DNA from 2 places in the Paenibacillus sp. VMFN-D1 genome. Region 2 is predicted to be linked to the other one. Evidence: riboswitches for the same ligand, from Rfam matches in the RefSeq annotation. Region 2 holds a riboswitch; the other holds the start of a gene.
What was found. Region 2 has a riboswitch for cobalamin ahead of C7820_RS21645 (ribonucleoside-diphosphate reductase subunit alpha). Riboswitches for the same ligand answer to the same signal wherever they lie in the genome.
Positions count from the first base shown of each region.

Region 1 (8,026 bases), on a different contig from region 2:
TAAGATGTAATCCTGCCCCGGACCGGCATAGTCTTTGGCCATCGTCAGCCTAAAGCCCATGCGGGCGTGAAATTTCATGGACGTTTCGTTCACAGCCGAGGTAATGCAGCGCACCGTGTCGCAGCCGAGCTGAAGACTTTTTTCAAAAAACAGCTCATACAGCGTCCGGGCCGTGCCCTGCTTGCGATAATCGGGATGGACGCCGACAAAATGGATATACGCCTCGTTCGGATGCGTCTGGGACTGGAAACCGATCAGGAAGGCGACAAGCTTTCCACTCTCTTTTTCCTCCATCACAAAACTGGTATTTTGAAAATGCTCGAAAAACAGCTTCGGCAGCAGATGCGTCATTTGGCGCCCGCCCCACCAGTCGTTGACGACCGGGATCACGCGGTCATAGTCGGTCTCAAGGATCGGCCTGATTTCCATCGAAAAACCTTACCTCCGTTCATGTGAGCCTGAGCGGTGAGCGAAAGACACCGTCTGCAAGCTTTTGCAGCCGATTATACCATAGGATGAGAAGGTTCGAGCGATAAAAAAGAGAGGTCCATGGAATTCATAGGCCTCTCTTTGCTGTATGTCACTACTACAATAAGGACGATTTCCGGGTCCAGCTATTCTTCCAAAAAGATTAGACCGATCAGGTCGTCCATTCCGATGTTGCCAAAATAGTGCTTCACGTCGATGTCCGCGAGGGCTTCCCGGACTTCGGACTCTTCGTAACGCTTGCCGCGCAGACGGTCCTCAATATCCGCCACATCGCCTACGCCGAAAAAGTCGCCGTATATTTTAATATCCTGAATCCGCGCGTCCTTGATATCCATCCGGATGTCGATGATGCCGACCGGGAACCGTTTCGTATGCTTGACGTTGGACTGCGGAGATTGCCCGTAATTCCATTCCCAGTTCTGGTACCGGTCCTTGGAAATTTGGTTGATAATCTCCCAATCGGCTTCCGTCAGCTTGTACTGCGGAACTTCGTTTGGTTCCATGCCGAAAATGTAGCGGAGCAGCTCGGAGCGGAACTCCTCGATCGTCATCTTTTGGTTCATCAGCTCACTGATGTTAGCGACGCGGCTGCGTACGGACTTGGTGCTCTTCGACTTGAATTTCTCCGGATTGGCGTTCAGGGAAGCCTGAACATCGTCCAGATTCAGGTTGAACATGAGCGTGCCGTGACTGAACATCCGGCCCCGGGTCGAGAATTGGGCGTTACCGGAAATCTTTTGCTCGCCGACCTGCAGGTCATTGCGTCCGCTCAGCTCCGCGTTAACACCCATATGGTGCAGCGCGTCGATGACCGGCTGGGTAAACTTCAGGAAATTGTGGAACGATTCCCCGTCATCCTTGGTAATGAAGCTGAAGTTGAGGTTGCCGAGGTCGTGGTACACCGCACCGCCACCGGAGAGCCGGCGAACAACCTTGATATTGTTGTCTTTCACGTATTCCTGGTTGATCTCCTCGATGGTGTTCTGATGTTTACCGATGATGATCGAAGGACGGTTAATGTAAAACAGCAGGTAGCTGTCGTCCATAGGCAGATGTTTGAGGGCGAATTCTTCAATCGCCAGATTGACGGCAGGGTCGGTAATTCCCTGGTTATCGATAAACAGCATATTTGATTCCTCCGTTAAAAGGCCTTAATTAATTCGGTTCCTCGTCTATTGTAAACCAATTGCGGACAAGAAACAAAAGAGAAAACCGAATTGACGCGCAGCGAAATTTGGCCCCATAATGGGGTCATTCGCAAGCGATTCAAGACAGTGAACTGCTGGGGGGAAAATACATATGCTGGAACGATACGGACATGGTGGGGATCTGGAGAGCGCGTCGGAACTGTATGGCGGCGATCCAGCGTCCTTTCTGGATTTCAGCGCCAACATCAATCCGCTGGGTCCGCCGGAAGGCGTCATGGCGAAGCTGGGACAGGCGCTGCCTTCCATCCTTCGTTATCCGGATCCGGGACACCGACGCCTGAAAGCGCTGCTGTCCCGCAAACTGGGCGTGGCGCCGGAACATTTAAGCATCGGTAACGGGGCGGCGGAATCGATGGCGCTCCTGCTGCTCGGGCTGGCGCCGTCGAGGGTCGGGATCGTGCAGCCCTGCTTTTCGGAGTACCGGCAGCTGTCGGAGCAGTTCGGCGCCGAGGTGCACGCCGTCTTCGGCAGCCGGGAGCGCGACTGGAGAGCTGAGGTTTCGGACATTGCCGGAATGATGAGGAAGGTAGACCTGCTCTTTCTGGGGCAGCCGAACAATCCGAACGGTGTGCAGTATCCGCTCGAAGAGATTCGGGAATTGGCGGCTGAGGCGGAGCGGACCCGGACCTATTTTGTCGTCGATGAGGCGTTCATCGACTTCATCCCGGAAGGGCGGCGGATGACGCTGCTGCCGGAGCTGGAGCGGTTTCCGCGGGCGATCCTGGTCCGCTCGATGACGAAGTTCTATGCCATTCCGGGGCTGCGGCTGGGCTATGCGGCCGCGCATCCGGACGTGATCCGGGCGATGACGGGCAAGCAGGTGACGTGGAGCGTCAACGGCTTGGCCCTGCTCGCCGGGGAATTGTGCCTCGAGGGCGGCGAGGCGCATGAGCGCGAGACGCTGGAGCTGATCGCCGCAGAGCGCGCCCGGCTGACGGCGGGTCTGCGGGATCTGGGCTGCCGCGTGAGCGGCGGCGAAGCCAATTTCCTGCTCGCTGAGCTGCCGGCACCGTGGAGTGCCGGGGAGCTGCAGCGCGAGCTCGGGCTTCGCGGCGTCCTGATCCGCAGCTGCGCCATGTACCCGGGCCTGGGGCCGGGACATGTCCGGTTTGCGGTGAAGGGAGCGGACGCCAATGCGCGGCTGCTTGCGGTGCTGGGCGACGTGCTTCCAAGCCGGGCGGAATGATCTGCACGTTGGGAGCCATTTTGATGTAAGGAGCAGATCTGCACAATAGGACAGGCTGTGCAGGCCCAAGACGCAGGGCTGTACAGCTGCTACGCTGGAGAGGCGCTGGCGCGGGGTGTACACATCCTTTGCGGACCGGATTTCGGATGCCGCATAAACACAAGATCGATATGGGGGATAAGAAGCGATGACGACACCATTTATGGACGGATTGCAGGATACGTACCGTTCCGCCGTGTGGCCGGGACTCGTGCTGACACGGAAAGAGCGGCATTTGCTGCTTGAGGCGCCGGAGCTGCTCGACAGTCTCGGAAGCTCCATTCACGGAGGCGGCATGGGCAGGCTGCAGCGGGTGACGAATATGTATGTGGACCGGACATATGACTGCAGCGACCCGGTGCGCGATACGGAGGAATGGCTCACGGCGTGGGGATACCCGCTGGAGTCGACAGCGGGGCTGCTGACGGCGGTCCAGCTGCGCCATGCGGCGGTGCATGAGGAGAAGAACGATCAGGCCGCGGTGTTCTGCTGCACGACGGCAGGGGTATCCAATGCGGCCCGCGCCGGCTCGGAGCGGCGGACGTTCGCGGCCTATACGCCGGGAACGATCAACATCATGCTGGCCATCGACGGCCAGTTGACGAAGGCGGCCATGCTGAATGCCGTCATGACGGCGGTGGAGGCCAAGGCCGCGGCGCTGGCCGACCTGGACGTGCGCGACCCGGACAATGGGCTGATCGCTACGGGGACGACGACGGACGCCGTCGTCCTCGGCGTCAGCCAAAGCGCCGCTTACGCCGGGCTGCACCGCTATGCGGGCACCGCGACCGACCTCGGCGCGATGATTGGACGCGCGGTGTACGGCACGGTGAAGGAAGGCCTGCTGGCGGCCTGGAGCGAGCGGAAATGACCGCAATATGGATCCTAGCCGCAGCTTTTACCATCGATTGGATCATCGGGGATCCGAGGTGGATTCCCCATCCGGTCATCGGCATGGGCAAGGCGATCAAAAAGGTGGAAAACGCTATTCGGGCAAGGGCCACCCGCCCGTCAGGACTCAAGCGGGCGGGGATACTGCTCCCGGTCATCGTGGCGGGCGGCTCTCTGCTGCTGACATGGCTTGTGCTCTGGGGACTGCATCAGGTGCATCCGTGGCTGGCCTGGGCGGTGGAGGCGGTGCTCATCGCCACGACGATCGCCGTCAAGGGCCTGAAGGATGCCGGCAAGGAAGTGCTTGGCCATCTGCGGCGCGGCGACCTGCCGGAGGCGCGCAAGTCGCTCGGCATGATCGTCGGCCGGGACACTGCCCACCTGGACGAGCCGGAGATCGTCCGCGGCACGGTCGAAACGGTGGCGGAAAATATCGTCGACGCCGTCGTCTCTCCGCTGTTCTACGCCATCATCGGCGGCGCGCCGCTGGCGATGGCCTACCGGGCGGTGAACACGCTCGATTCCATGGTCGGCTACAAGAACGACAAATATTTGCATCTTGGCTGGGCGTCGGCGAGGCTGGATGACATCGCCAACTTCATTCCCGCCCGGATCACTGCGGGCATCCTAGTGCTGTCCGCCTGGCTGCTGCGTCTGGACGCCGCCAGAGCCTGGCGCACCGTGCGCCGGGACGCGCGCCGCCATCCGAGCCCGAACAGCGGCTTCCCCGAATCCGCGGTGGCGGGCGCGCTCGGCATCCGGCTCGGCGGCGAGAACGTGTACCACGGCGTCGTCTCGTTCCGGGCTTACATGGGCGAGGCGCTGCGCCCGATGGAGGCGCGCGACATCACGATGACGATCCGGCTGCTTATCACGGTATCGGTCATCTTTATTCTGCTGGGCATCGCCGTGCTGTGGGCGGCAGGGGGCAGCTTATGGACGTCCTAGCGAAACAGGTCGATCTGCTGCTGGTCCGGCACGGCACGACGCGGTGGAACCGGGAGAAGCGTTACCTCGGGCATACGGATATCCCGCTGGATCCGGGCGGCAGGGATGAGCTTGCGCCGCTGGCCCGGGAGCTGGCCGGGAAGGCGTTCCACGGCGTATATTGCAGCGACCTGGCCCGATGCCGGGAGACACTGGCGATCATCAGTCCGCCGCACGCAGATACTGCGACGTATGACCCGAGGCTGCGGGAAATGGACTTTGGCGCCTGGGAAGGGCATACCTATGAGCAGCTGCAGCATGAGCCCCTATACCGGCAGTGGATCGATTCGCCGCAGCAGGTGACGACGCCGGGCGGGGAGTCATGGGCGGATTTTGCCGGGAGGGTCGACGGGTTTATCGGCAGCTTGTTGAAGGATGTGGAAGGGGCATGCAGCAGACTGGCAGAGGCCCAGAACGACGGCGGGTCGGCACTTTCCGAATCGCAAAGGAACGAAATTGGCGGGGTGACAATTTCCGGATCGAAAGGAAGCGATATTGGCTGGGCGGAACTTGCCGAATCGCAAAGGATCGAGATTGGTGAGGCAGCACTGCCCGGATCGCAAGGGAATGAGACTGGCGCGGCGGAACTGCCCGAATCGCAAAGGATCGAGATTGGTGAGGCGGCACTTCCCGGATCACAAACGAGCGATGACAACAAGGCGGCTCTTTCCCGGTCGGAAGGACCGGAAGGCACCAGCCCCGAAGCGCCGGTTCCGCCGGAGATGCTGATCGTCGCCCATGGCGGCGTCTTGCGGCAGCTTGCGGTCAGCCTCGTCCCGGGGCTGTCCTTCTGGGACGTTCATGTTCAGCCCGGGAGTTTGCTGCGGATCCGGCTGAGCTTCACTGAAGAAACCGGCGATTGGAACGGCAAGCTGGTGAATGAAGCTTGAGAGAGGATGCAAACAAGGTAATGGTCGGCATTGACCGGTCAGGGTCTTGCCTGCACTCTGGCCAGCAGAAAGCGGCGAATCGACTCAGGCCGCCGGCATACGAGGACGTGTTTCCCGAATCGTCCGTTCCCCCGGGGTTGGACATGCTTGCGGGCTCGGGTCCGGACATGCCCCGGCATGCGACCGGACATGTATCCCGGCAAGTGCCGGACACAAAAATTCCATTGTCACCCGCAGGCTTTTCCCCTATAATCAGGACAAAAGAAGCATGGCCAGGATAATTGAATAGGAGTGCTTGTGAGGTCCCGGAAGCTGTCTGCCGTATAAGGCGAGCGTTGATCCGGGTGAAAAGGGAAGCCGGTGCAACTCCGGCACGGTCCCGCCACTGTAAACAGGTATGTCCCCAGGAAGCCACTGTTCCGCCGCTACACGGGATGGGAAGGCGGGGACGATTTTATCCAGCCTGTAAGTCAGGAGACCTGCCTCACGAGAGGAAATGACGGTCCTTCGAGGAAAGGATTACGTTTCACGTGCCCTTCATAACGCATGTTCGCCGCGGCCCAAGCAAGCATTGGCTTGAACTCTTGGCCTCGCAGCATGCCACAAGGCACACCGGTCCATCGCGGCGATGCCGCGGGATGTTCCGTGCAGACGTAATCCCTGATTCTTGATCGAACAAGAGTCAGGGTTTTTTAGTTGACAAAGAATGGAGCGACAGACGCCATACACCTGCTCATGGTGAGCAGCGGCGCTGCAACTCTAGCATTTCCGTCAGGTTTATTCCGTTTTCGTATACCGGTCAGGCCTCTTTTGTGCAAATTATTCGATAGACAAAGAGGGAGAGAACGAAATCATGAACGTAACGTTGAAACGCTGGTCCACAGGCCTTGCGGCGCTGCTGCTTGCCTTATCGCTGAGTGCCTGCGGCGCCAAGAAGGAAGACAGCTCCGCCTCGCAGCAGCCTGCTGCCCAAACGGAGCAAAGCACGGATAACAGCGCGTCGCAGACAAAGACAGACGAACTGAAAACAACCTATCCGCTGACCATTCAGGATGCGACCGGAGAGTCCTTTACTTTCAAGGAAGCGCCGAAGCATATCATCTCGGTATCTCCGGCGGAAACGGAGGCACTCTTTGCGATTGGGCTGGACAGCGAGATCGTTGGGGTGTCCGATTATGATGATTATCCGGAAGCAGCCAAGTCCAAGGCGAAAATGGGCGGCATTGCTAAACCGAACGAGGAAGCGATCATTGCGGCCCAGCCGGACATCGTGTTCACGGGCATTTCGATGAGCAAGGAAGCGGTGAAGAAGCTGCGCGACCTCGGCATTCAAATTTTCAAGACCGATCCGAAAACGGTCGATGACGTCATCAAAAATATCGAAACCTACGGCCTCATCACCGATCATCAGGCGGAAGCCAAAGCGGTGGTCGAAAAGATGAAGCAGGAGGAAAATGAGGTTACTGAAGCGGTAAAATCGCTGACGCCGGAGCAGAAGAAAAAGGTATATATTGAATTCTCCCCAGGCTGGACAGCGGGCAAAGGAGTATTTATGGATGAGATAATTAATCTTGCTGGTGGAACTAATATTGCTTCTGATACAGTTGGATGGAATGAAATCAGCGAAGAGAAAATCATCAAGGACAATCCGGACGTGATTTTGTATGCCAACAGCGTCATCGACGAGAAGACGAAGAAAAGCCTTGGCGATATCATTAAAGGCCGCAGCGGCTGGGACCAGATTACAGCCGTGAAGAACGACGCGGTCATCGGTCTTGACGACAATCTGCTGAGCCGTCCGGGCCCGCGTGTCACGCAGGGCTTGAAGGAAGTGGCGAAAGCCATTTATCCGGACCTGTTTAAATAATGAGCAAAAAGCTGGCAGGCTATGGAGGAATCGGCATCGTCCTGCTCGTCCTGACCCTGCTGATCTGTCTGGGGATTGGCTCGGTCGCGCTGCCGGTCCGTGACATCGCCCTCATTCTACTGCACCGGATTCCATGGATCGGGAGCCATATCGACCCGACGTGGAACGCATCGTTTGAGCAGATTATCGTGAAGGTTCGGCTGCCGCGGATTCTACTGGGCATGCTGGTCGGCGCGGCTTTGGCCGTGGCCGGCTCGGGGTTCCAGGGGGTGCTGCGCAACCCGCTCGCTGATCCGTTTACGCTCGGGGTTTCCTCGGGGTCGGCAGTAGGCGCGTCGTTCCTGATCTTTTTCGGGCTGCAGTATTCGTTTTTCGGCGGCTGGACGCTGCCTGCGGTCGCTTTCGTGACCGGGATGCTGACGCTGTGGATGGTCATCGCGTTGGCCAGGGAGAGCGGGAAAATTCCGAC
Region 1 covers NZ_QRDU01000002.1:249,184-257,209, forward strand. The annotation lists gene C7820_RS16400 (GNAT family N-acetyltransferase) at 1-429, opposite strand, end outside; gene lplA (lipoate--protein ligase) at 615-1,616, opposite strand; gene cobD (threonine-phosphate decarboxylase CobD) at 1,789-2,883, shown strand; gene C7820_RS16415 (adenosylcobinamide amidohydrolase) at 3,071-3,793, shown strand; gene cbiB (adenosylcobinamide-phosphate synthase CbiB) at 3,790-4,761, shown strand; gene C7820_RS16425 (histidine phosphatase family protein) at 4,749-5,690, shown strand; cobalamin riboswitch at 5,974-6,191, shown strand; gene C7820_RS16430 (ABC transporter substrate-binding protein) at 6,544-7,557, shown strand; gene C7820_RS16435 (FecCD family ABC transporter permease) at 7,557-8,026, shown strand, end outside.
Region 1: linked by a shared signal. The riboswitch ahead of C7820_RS16430 (ABC transporter substrate-binding protein) and the one ahead of C7820_RS21645 (ribonucleoside-diphosphate reductase subunit alpha) in region 2 are both predicted to bind cobalamin.

Region 2 (8,026 bases):
AGGGAATTGAACCCCCGACCTACGCATTACGAGTGCGTTGCTCTACCCCTGAGCTACACCAGCGTGGAAAATGAAATTTTCCGTCAAACAAAAACTATTATACAACTTCTTCTCCAAAATGCAATACTTCATTGCGATTGGAATTTATTTCAATTTGTCGCGGACCGATTGCAGCTTCTGGGCGCTGGAAGAGGCTTTGTCCCGTCTGTCGTCGATTTTGACCGAAGTGGATACGCGCTGCGCGCCGGCCAGGAACGGTGCTTCGTGAAGGGCCGCTATCGCCTGCCATACATCCGGAAGAGCCCCCTCGATGATCGTGCTCATCGACGTCAGCTCGTAGCTGATCCCCTTCTGCTCCGCCAGCACCTGCTGCATTTGTGCCACATAGGAGCTCAGGCTGGTCGTTGCCGTTCCGATCGGAATGATCGTTACCTCTGCAATTGCCATGGTCGTGCGCCTCCTTTATCCTTTTGCAAGCGGATCGAACTTTATTCCTAATTTTATTGTACCCGACCGCCTGCGGAATCGCAAAAGGATAGCCCGCAAAATTTTTTATTCGCGTTTTTCCTGCAAATTCCGCCCGATTTCTACCTTTTCAGCCCCCTCTAGAGGTTAATCTCCAATGGTTCACAGTAGCGCCCCGGGGGTCCATCTGGTATAATTCTCATTGCTCGTCTTTTAAGAGGAACTATGTTTACAAACACAAGATATTGGGTTAAATTAGTATGAAAGCAACCAAATATAGTGGAAACAGGTGAACACGGCTGAATTTGCCAGGCGTTCATAATAGGGAAGCACGGTGTGAATCCGTCACGGTCCCGCCACTGTAACCGGAAGGCCGAGAGCTCCGAGCTTTCGGCACGATATCGGCTAAGGCCACTGTCCGTCAATGCGGACGGGAAGGCGCCGAATATCGCATTTTCGGGAGTCAGGAGACCTGCCTGTTTTGTCTCACGAAAGGCCTACGAGGAATAGGTGCGTGATGCCAGTCGATATCTATACATAGGATGATAGATATTTTTTCCCATGCTCGTAAATAGGGCATACGGGATCTAGCGGCATTTTCGTACCTGTGCTTCAGGTTCTTCGGAAATGCCTTTTGTATGGGCAAGCACAGCAAGAGCTCCCTCTTAACAGCATCGTCCTACTTTCCGTTATACCAAATATACAAACTTTGAAAGGAGATCTGCACCATGCCGCAGCTCGTTACCAAACCGAACAACCGCCAGCTGGCTTTTGATGAAATCCGTCTCTCCGTTTATGCCGACCGAATCCTGGAGGGGCTGGAGACCCTGGACAAGGAGCGCCTCCTCCGGGGCGTGCAGAGCAAACTGCGCCGCGAGGAAGTCACCGGCGACGAAATCAGCAGCGCGTTCACGATGTCGGCGCTTGAGCTGGTCACCAAGGAGGAGCCGAACTGGAAGTTCGCCGCAGCGCGCTCGCTGCTGACCTCCCTGTACAAGAAGGCCGCTTACAACCGCCGCTACAAAGCCTATCCTGACGAGCCATATGGTGCGTTCTACCCTCTCATTACCGAGCTGGTGCAAAAAGGAATCTACCGCGAGGAGCTCCTCACCTGCTATACCAAAGAGCAAATTGAAGAATTGGGCCGCTGCATCGATTACAAATGCGACCTGCTGTTCGACTATATCGGGCTGCTGACCCTGTCCGACCGCTACCTGGCGCATGATTTCGACGGACGCGTCATGGAGCTCCCGCAGGAGCGCTACATGGTCATCGCCATGTACCTGATGCACACCGAGCCAGAGGACAAGCGCCTTGAGCTCGTGAAGGAAGCGTATTGGGCCATGAGCAACCTATACATGACCGCCGCTACGCCAACGATGTCCAACGCCGGAAAGAAGGTCGCCGGACAGCTGTCCAGCTGCTTTATCGACACGGTGGACGACTCGCTGGAAGGGATTTTCGACTCCAATACCGACGTGGCCCGTCTCAGCAAAATGGGCGGCGGCATCGGCGTCTACCTCGGTAAAGTCCGGGCGCGCGGCTCCGACATCCGCGGTCACAAGAACACCAGCTCCGGCGTCATCCCTTGGATCCGCCAGCTGAACAACACGGCGGTCAGCGTTGACCAGCTCGGTACCCGTAAAGGTGCGGTTGCCGTCTACCTGGACGTCTTCCACAAAGACATCCTGGCCTTCCTGGACCTGAAGCTGAACAACGGTGACGAGCGCATGAGAGCGCATGACGTGTTCCATGGCGTGTGCCTGCCTGACCTGTTTATGGAGGCGGTCGAAGCTCGCAGCGAGTGGAGCCTGTTCTGCCCGCATGAAGTGAAGAAGATCATGGGCTGGAAGGATGCCAACGGCCGTCCGGCGGGTCTTGAGGATTATTATGACGAAACGGTCGGACAAGGATCGTTCCGCGAGAAGTACGCCGAGGCGGTTGCCCACCCGCTGCTTCCAAGAATTACGGTGCCTGCGATCGACATTATGAAGCGCATCATGAAATCGCAGCTGGAAACCGGCACGCCGTACATGTTCTACCGGGATACCGTCAACCGTGCGAACCCGAACCGTGCACATGGCATGATCTACTCGTCCAACCTGTGCACCGAAATTATGCAGAACCAGTCCGCCACCGTGGTGGAAAAAGAAGAACTCGTGACCAAAGACGGCCAAACCCGGATCGTCATTTCCAAGGTTCCCGGCGACTTCGTCGTCTGCAACCTGAACTCGATTCACCTGGCCCGTGCCGTTCCGGACAATGTGCTGGACCGTCTGGTGCCGATCCAGGTACGCATGCTGGATAACGTCATCGACATCAACAACATTGAAGTCCTGCAAGCCCAATATACGAACAGCCAATACCGTGCGGTTGGACTCGGCACCTTCGGCCTGCATCACCTGCTCGCCCTTGAAGGCATCCGTTGGGAGTCCGACGAAGCGGTTGAATATAACGACAATCTATACGAAAAAATCAACTACCTGCTCGTCAAATCCAGTATGGAGCTGGCCAAAGAAAAAGGCCACTATCCGAAGTTCAAAGGCTCCGACTGGGAGAACGGCGCTTACTTCACCAGCCGCGGTTATGTCGACGGCGAGCATGAAGGCAAGTTCGTTACCACCGAGCAGTGGAAAGAGCTCCAGCAGGAAGTGCAGCAGAACGGCGTCCGCAACGCCTGGCTGTTCGCCATTGCGCCGAACGGCTCGACTTCGATCATTGCCGGCTCCACCGCCAGCATCGATCCGCTGTACGACCTTCTGTCTTACGAGGAAAAAACGACCTACAAGATCGCCAACCCGGCTCCGGACCTGTCCGAGAAGACGATCTGGTATTACAAAACGGCATTCCTGATTGACCAGCATTGGTCTATCAAGATGGCCGCGGCGCGTCAGCGCCATATCGACCAGGCTCAAAGCTTCAATCTGTACGTTCGTCCGGATATCCGGGCGACGGAATTCCTGGAGCTTCACCTTCACGCCTGGAAAGCCGGCATCAAAACGACGTACTACGTCCGCAGCCGTGCGCTGACGATTGAAGAGTGCGAGTCGTGTGCATCGTAAAATTTGTTAAAAGCTAAAACCTTTTTCGATCCCTCCCAAACCCTCCCTTCCAAGGGAGGGCCCCGAGGGCGCTGCCCTCTGGACACCCGGAATGTTGGCGGATGACCGGCGGGTGGCGGATTTTTTTGATGTGAATATGTGCTGAGAGTCGCTTTCGTCCCCCTCCTGCTTTGCAGGTTATGGGGGACACGCTTTTACGTTTGAGCGGTGCGAGTGGTGGTCTCCTCGATTCTCGGAGACCTCTTGCGTCGCGCGGCTTTGCTCCCTGTTTTGCTTTGCAAAATGCGGGAGCTCGCCACGCGTCCGGCTAAACTGCCAACTAAAAACGGGAAAGAGCTACTGTATCAAACCTTATAAATACACTACTGCATCATGATAAGTACAAAACCATTTAGACAGATTTTTTGGGAAAGAGATGAATGATTTAGATCAACTGATATGGATTACAGCATTCTGCGGTGGATGTTGATATATAAGCAAGTAAAAACAGAACTACGAGGAGGAATCGAGTATGCAAATGCAAAAGATTTTTAACACCGAAGCGCCGAACCGCTCGACCCGCATCATCGAAGGAGAATGCTCGGGCATCCTGAACTGGAACGATATCCGTATGCCCCATATGTACAAATTGTATAAAGTTCTGCTGCTGAACCACTGGATCGCCGACGAAATTCCGATGGCCAAAGACGCGCAGCAGTTCGTCAACCTCGATCCGGAAGAGCAGCGCACCTTCAAGATCAACATTTCTTTGCTAGCCGTGCTGGACTCGATGCAGACGATGTTCATCGGCGACGTAAAGCGTTATTTTACCGATTCCTCGCTGGAGGCCATCTCGGCTATCATCGGGCAGCAGGAAGTCGTGCACAACCAATCCTACTCCTACGTGCTTTCTTCGATCGTATCGGAGCAGGAGCAGAAAGAGATTTTCGAATACTGGAAGCATGATCCGGTGCTGCTCGACCGCAACCGTTTCATCTCGGAAATTTACCAGGAGTTCCGCGACGAGCAGAATCCGACAACGTTCTTTAGAGCACTTGTGGCCGACCTGATCCTGGAAGGCATTTTCTTCTACAGCACGTTCGCCTTCTTCTACAACCTGGCCCGTGACCAGAAGATGATGGCGACCAGCCAAATGATCTCCTACATCCAGCGCGACGAGAACCAGCACTGCTACTTCTTCGGCGAAGTGTTCAAGCAGCTGCTTAAGGATTTCCCTGAGCTGAACACGAAGGAGAACATGGACTACGTCTACCGCACGATCGACCGGGCGGTTGAGCTGGAAACGAACTGGGCGCATTACACGCTCAGCGAGGTCAAAGGCATCGATTTGAATGAGCTGTCCGACTACATCAAATACATCGCCAACAAACGCCTGAAAATGATGGGGATGGAAAAAGGCTACGAAGGCGTGGATTCCAACTGCATGCCATGGATTCGTCCTTTCTCCGACGAGGCGCTGAACGCCACCAAAACGGACTTTTTTGAAGCCAAATCCCGCAACTACGGCAAAGTCGGCGACGACAACGGATTCGACGATCTGTAAGCCGCTCGCCTGCAATATACTAGTTTCGCAACAACCGGGAAGTGCAGCTCCGCTGCGCTTCCCTTTTTCATTGGATCGTGTATGATGGAACAAAAGATTAGATCCGCATGTTACCGTTTGGAAAGGAGCTGCCCGTTGCCCGTGAATAAATCCTTGAAGGCTGTATTGTTTCTTGTCGCATCCGCGATTCTGACCCGGCTGATCCCGTTCTCCTCCTGGTTCCGCACCCTGGATACGATGATTCATGAGTTCGGCCATGCGGTCGTCACCCTGCTGCTCTCCGGAAGGGTTCTGCGCATCGAGCTCAATGCCGATCACAGCGGGACCACCTACTCCTATTTATCCTCCGGCTGGAGCTCCGTGCTCGTCTCGCTGTCGGGGTATACGATCGCATCCATCTTCGCTGTACTTCTATTCTACGGGTACGCGAAACGCAAGCAGGCCGCCGGGCTGATCCTGATCACGCTGCTGGCTGCCGTCAACCTGCTCTTTTTTGTCCGGAACAGCTACGGCGTTTGGTGGCTCGTCATCTTTATGGCGCTGAACATCGTGTTTTATTTGCTGGGCAGCACCGTGCGCAACTTCTATTACCTTCTGCTCGCCTTCCTTTGCCTGGAAGAATCGGTTGTCGGGCCGCTTACCCTGGCCATCACTTCCCTGACCCATCCGCGGCAGGCCGGTGACGCGGCCAACCTGGCCCACATGACGGTGCTCCCTGCCATAGCCTGGTCGGTGCTGTTTCTGCTGTTTGCGCTTTGGTGCACCACCCAAAGCCTGACCTTGTTTTGGCGGAAGCCCGCGCGAAAGCCTGCTGCAAATACCAGCATGCGGACCGGATAAAACGTATGCGTTTCGAATTCTCTCAACCCAAAAAAAGGCTTGTCCCACACGTATGTGGGCGCAAGCCTTTTCTGCTCTTATCGAGTGTTCGTATGAACGGGATCAGCGGCGCAGCTAGCGTCAACTGCTCCGTCTTCTGCCAAAAATCAGCGACAGAATAAACAGGATCAGGAAGACGAAGAACAGCACCTTTGCGACGCCAACGAGCGCAGAAACGATGCCGAAGAAGCCGAAAATCGCAGCTACGATGGCAATGATCAAAAACAAAATCGCGAGTCCGATCATCGTGATCACCTTTCTTTCGTTAGAATGTGGTACTTGTTTTTAACCCTGAATCGGAGATTTGAACCTTGAAAAATGCCCCAGATCCGCATATAATTTGTCCATACTCGAACTGTTCATCATTGAACAAATTAATAAACGAAAGGTTGCCTGAGCCATGGATCACCAAGAACGCCAAGATCCTCAAATCAAGCTGGCCGGTGAAGTCGTTCAATCCTTTTCTGGCATTCAAAAACGCCTTCTGGAGTTTACCCGCAGCAACGCGGAGGGCCTGGGATTAACCGTGCTGCAGCTCGCCATCCTGAACACGCTGTATACCGCGCCCGGCATGACACTAAGAGAATTAACCGAGCGTCTCTCTTCTCCTAAAAGCACCCTTAGCGTTCAAGTGGAAGGCCTCGTCCAATCGGGACTGGTGGACCGTGTTATCTCCGAGACAGACCGCAGGGAGGTCAAGCTGAGCCTTACCGCTGATGGACGGGAGCGTTCCCTTCAGTCGGCGGCTAAGCCCCGCTCCTACCAAGCTATGGCGTATGCCCTTGAGCAGCTCCCCGCTTCCGATGTGGAGAGCCTGCTCCGCATTCACCAAAGCATACAAAAGCTTTTGGAGGAGTATTCATCCAGGTAAGGGATGTACGTATATTGTGCTTTTGATCGGTTTACGCTATACTAAACCGCAAAGAACTGAACAGTGACATTACGCCGATGAACAGCATCCAACTGTGAGGCGTTTTCGACCGGAGCGGATGGCGATTCCCATGTGTACGCAGCACAACGGTGCAGCGGCTTCACCATTCTCTCTCTAAGTTAACCGGCCTCCGTCCGTTATCGCGGAACCAAGCGGATCGGCACTGCCTTCGGGCAGGCTGGTCAAATTGGGTGGCACCGCGAGCAAGCGCTCCTCGTCCCAAGGGATGAGGGCGCTTTTTGCATTTTTACAGGACAAAGAGACAAAGGAGACGGTATCGATGCTAAACATTCAGTTCATCCGTGACCATCAGGAGCAGGTACAGCAAGTCGCGGAGCAAAAAAACATCCCCTTTCAGGTGGACGATCTGCTGGAATGGGACGAGAAGCGAAGAAGGCTGCTGCAGGAGACGGAATCGCTAAGGGCGCAGCGCAATGAGCTGACCAAGATCATCGCGGGGCTGCTGAAGCAGGGCCAGGACGAAGCCGCAGAGCGGCTTAAGCGCCAAGTAAAGGAGATTAACCGCAGCCTGGACGGCTGCGAAGCCGGTCTGCGCGAGGCAACCAGCAAATTTGAGGAACTGATGCTGCTCGCCCCCAACGTTGTCTCGGAGGACACGCCGATTGGCAAGGACGACAGCGACAATGTGGAAGTCCGCCGGATCGGGACGCCGCGGCAATTCGATTTTGAGATGAAGGATCATGTCACGCTCGGCGAGCTGCATGATCTGTTCGATATTCCGCGCGGGGTCAAGACGGCGGGCAGCCGCAGCTATTATTTGAAGGGAGCTGGCCTGTTCCTGCATCTGGCCGTGCAGCGCCTGGCGATTGACCTCCTTGCGTCGCACGGATTTACGCCGATGGACGTGCCGGTCATGGTCCGTCCCGAAGCGCTGGCCCGCTCGGGATTCTTCCCTACCGGGAAGGATCAGACCTATGAGCTGGCCGGTGAGGACAAGTGGCTCGTCGGCACTTCGGAGGTGTCGCTGGTGTCGTACTACAGCGACGAAGTGATCGACGCCGCCCTTCCTATCCGGCTCGCGGGCGTGTCGAGCTGCTTCCGCCGGGAAATCGGCTCGGCGGGCCGCGACGTACGCGGCTTGTACCGTGTCCACCAGTTCGCCAAGGTCGAGCAGGTCGTCCTCTG
Region 2 covers NZ_QRDU01000003.1:132,817-140,842, forward strand. The annotation lists tRNA gene C7820_RS21635 (tRNA-Thr) at 1-63, opposite strand, end outside; gene C7820_RS21640 (MTH1187 family thiamine-binding protein) at 145-447, opposite strand; cobalamin riboswitch at 736-959, shown strand; gene C7820_RS21645 (ribonucleoside-diphosphate reductase subunit alpha) at 1,194-3,527, shown strand; gene C7820_RS21650 (ribonucleotide-diphosphate reductase subunit beta) at 4,039-5,070, shown strand; gene C7820_RS21655 (M50 family metallopeptidase) at 5,212-5,910, shown strand; gene C7820_RS21660 (DUF1328 domain-containing protein) at 6,031-6,195, opposite strand; gene C7820_RS21665 (MarR family winged helix-turn-helix transcriptional regulator) at 6,350-6,820, shown strand; gene C7820_RS33530 (hypothetical protein) at 6,995-7,171, opposite strand; gene serS (serine--tRNA ligase) at 7,161-8,026, shown strand, end outside.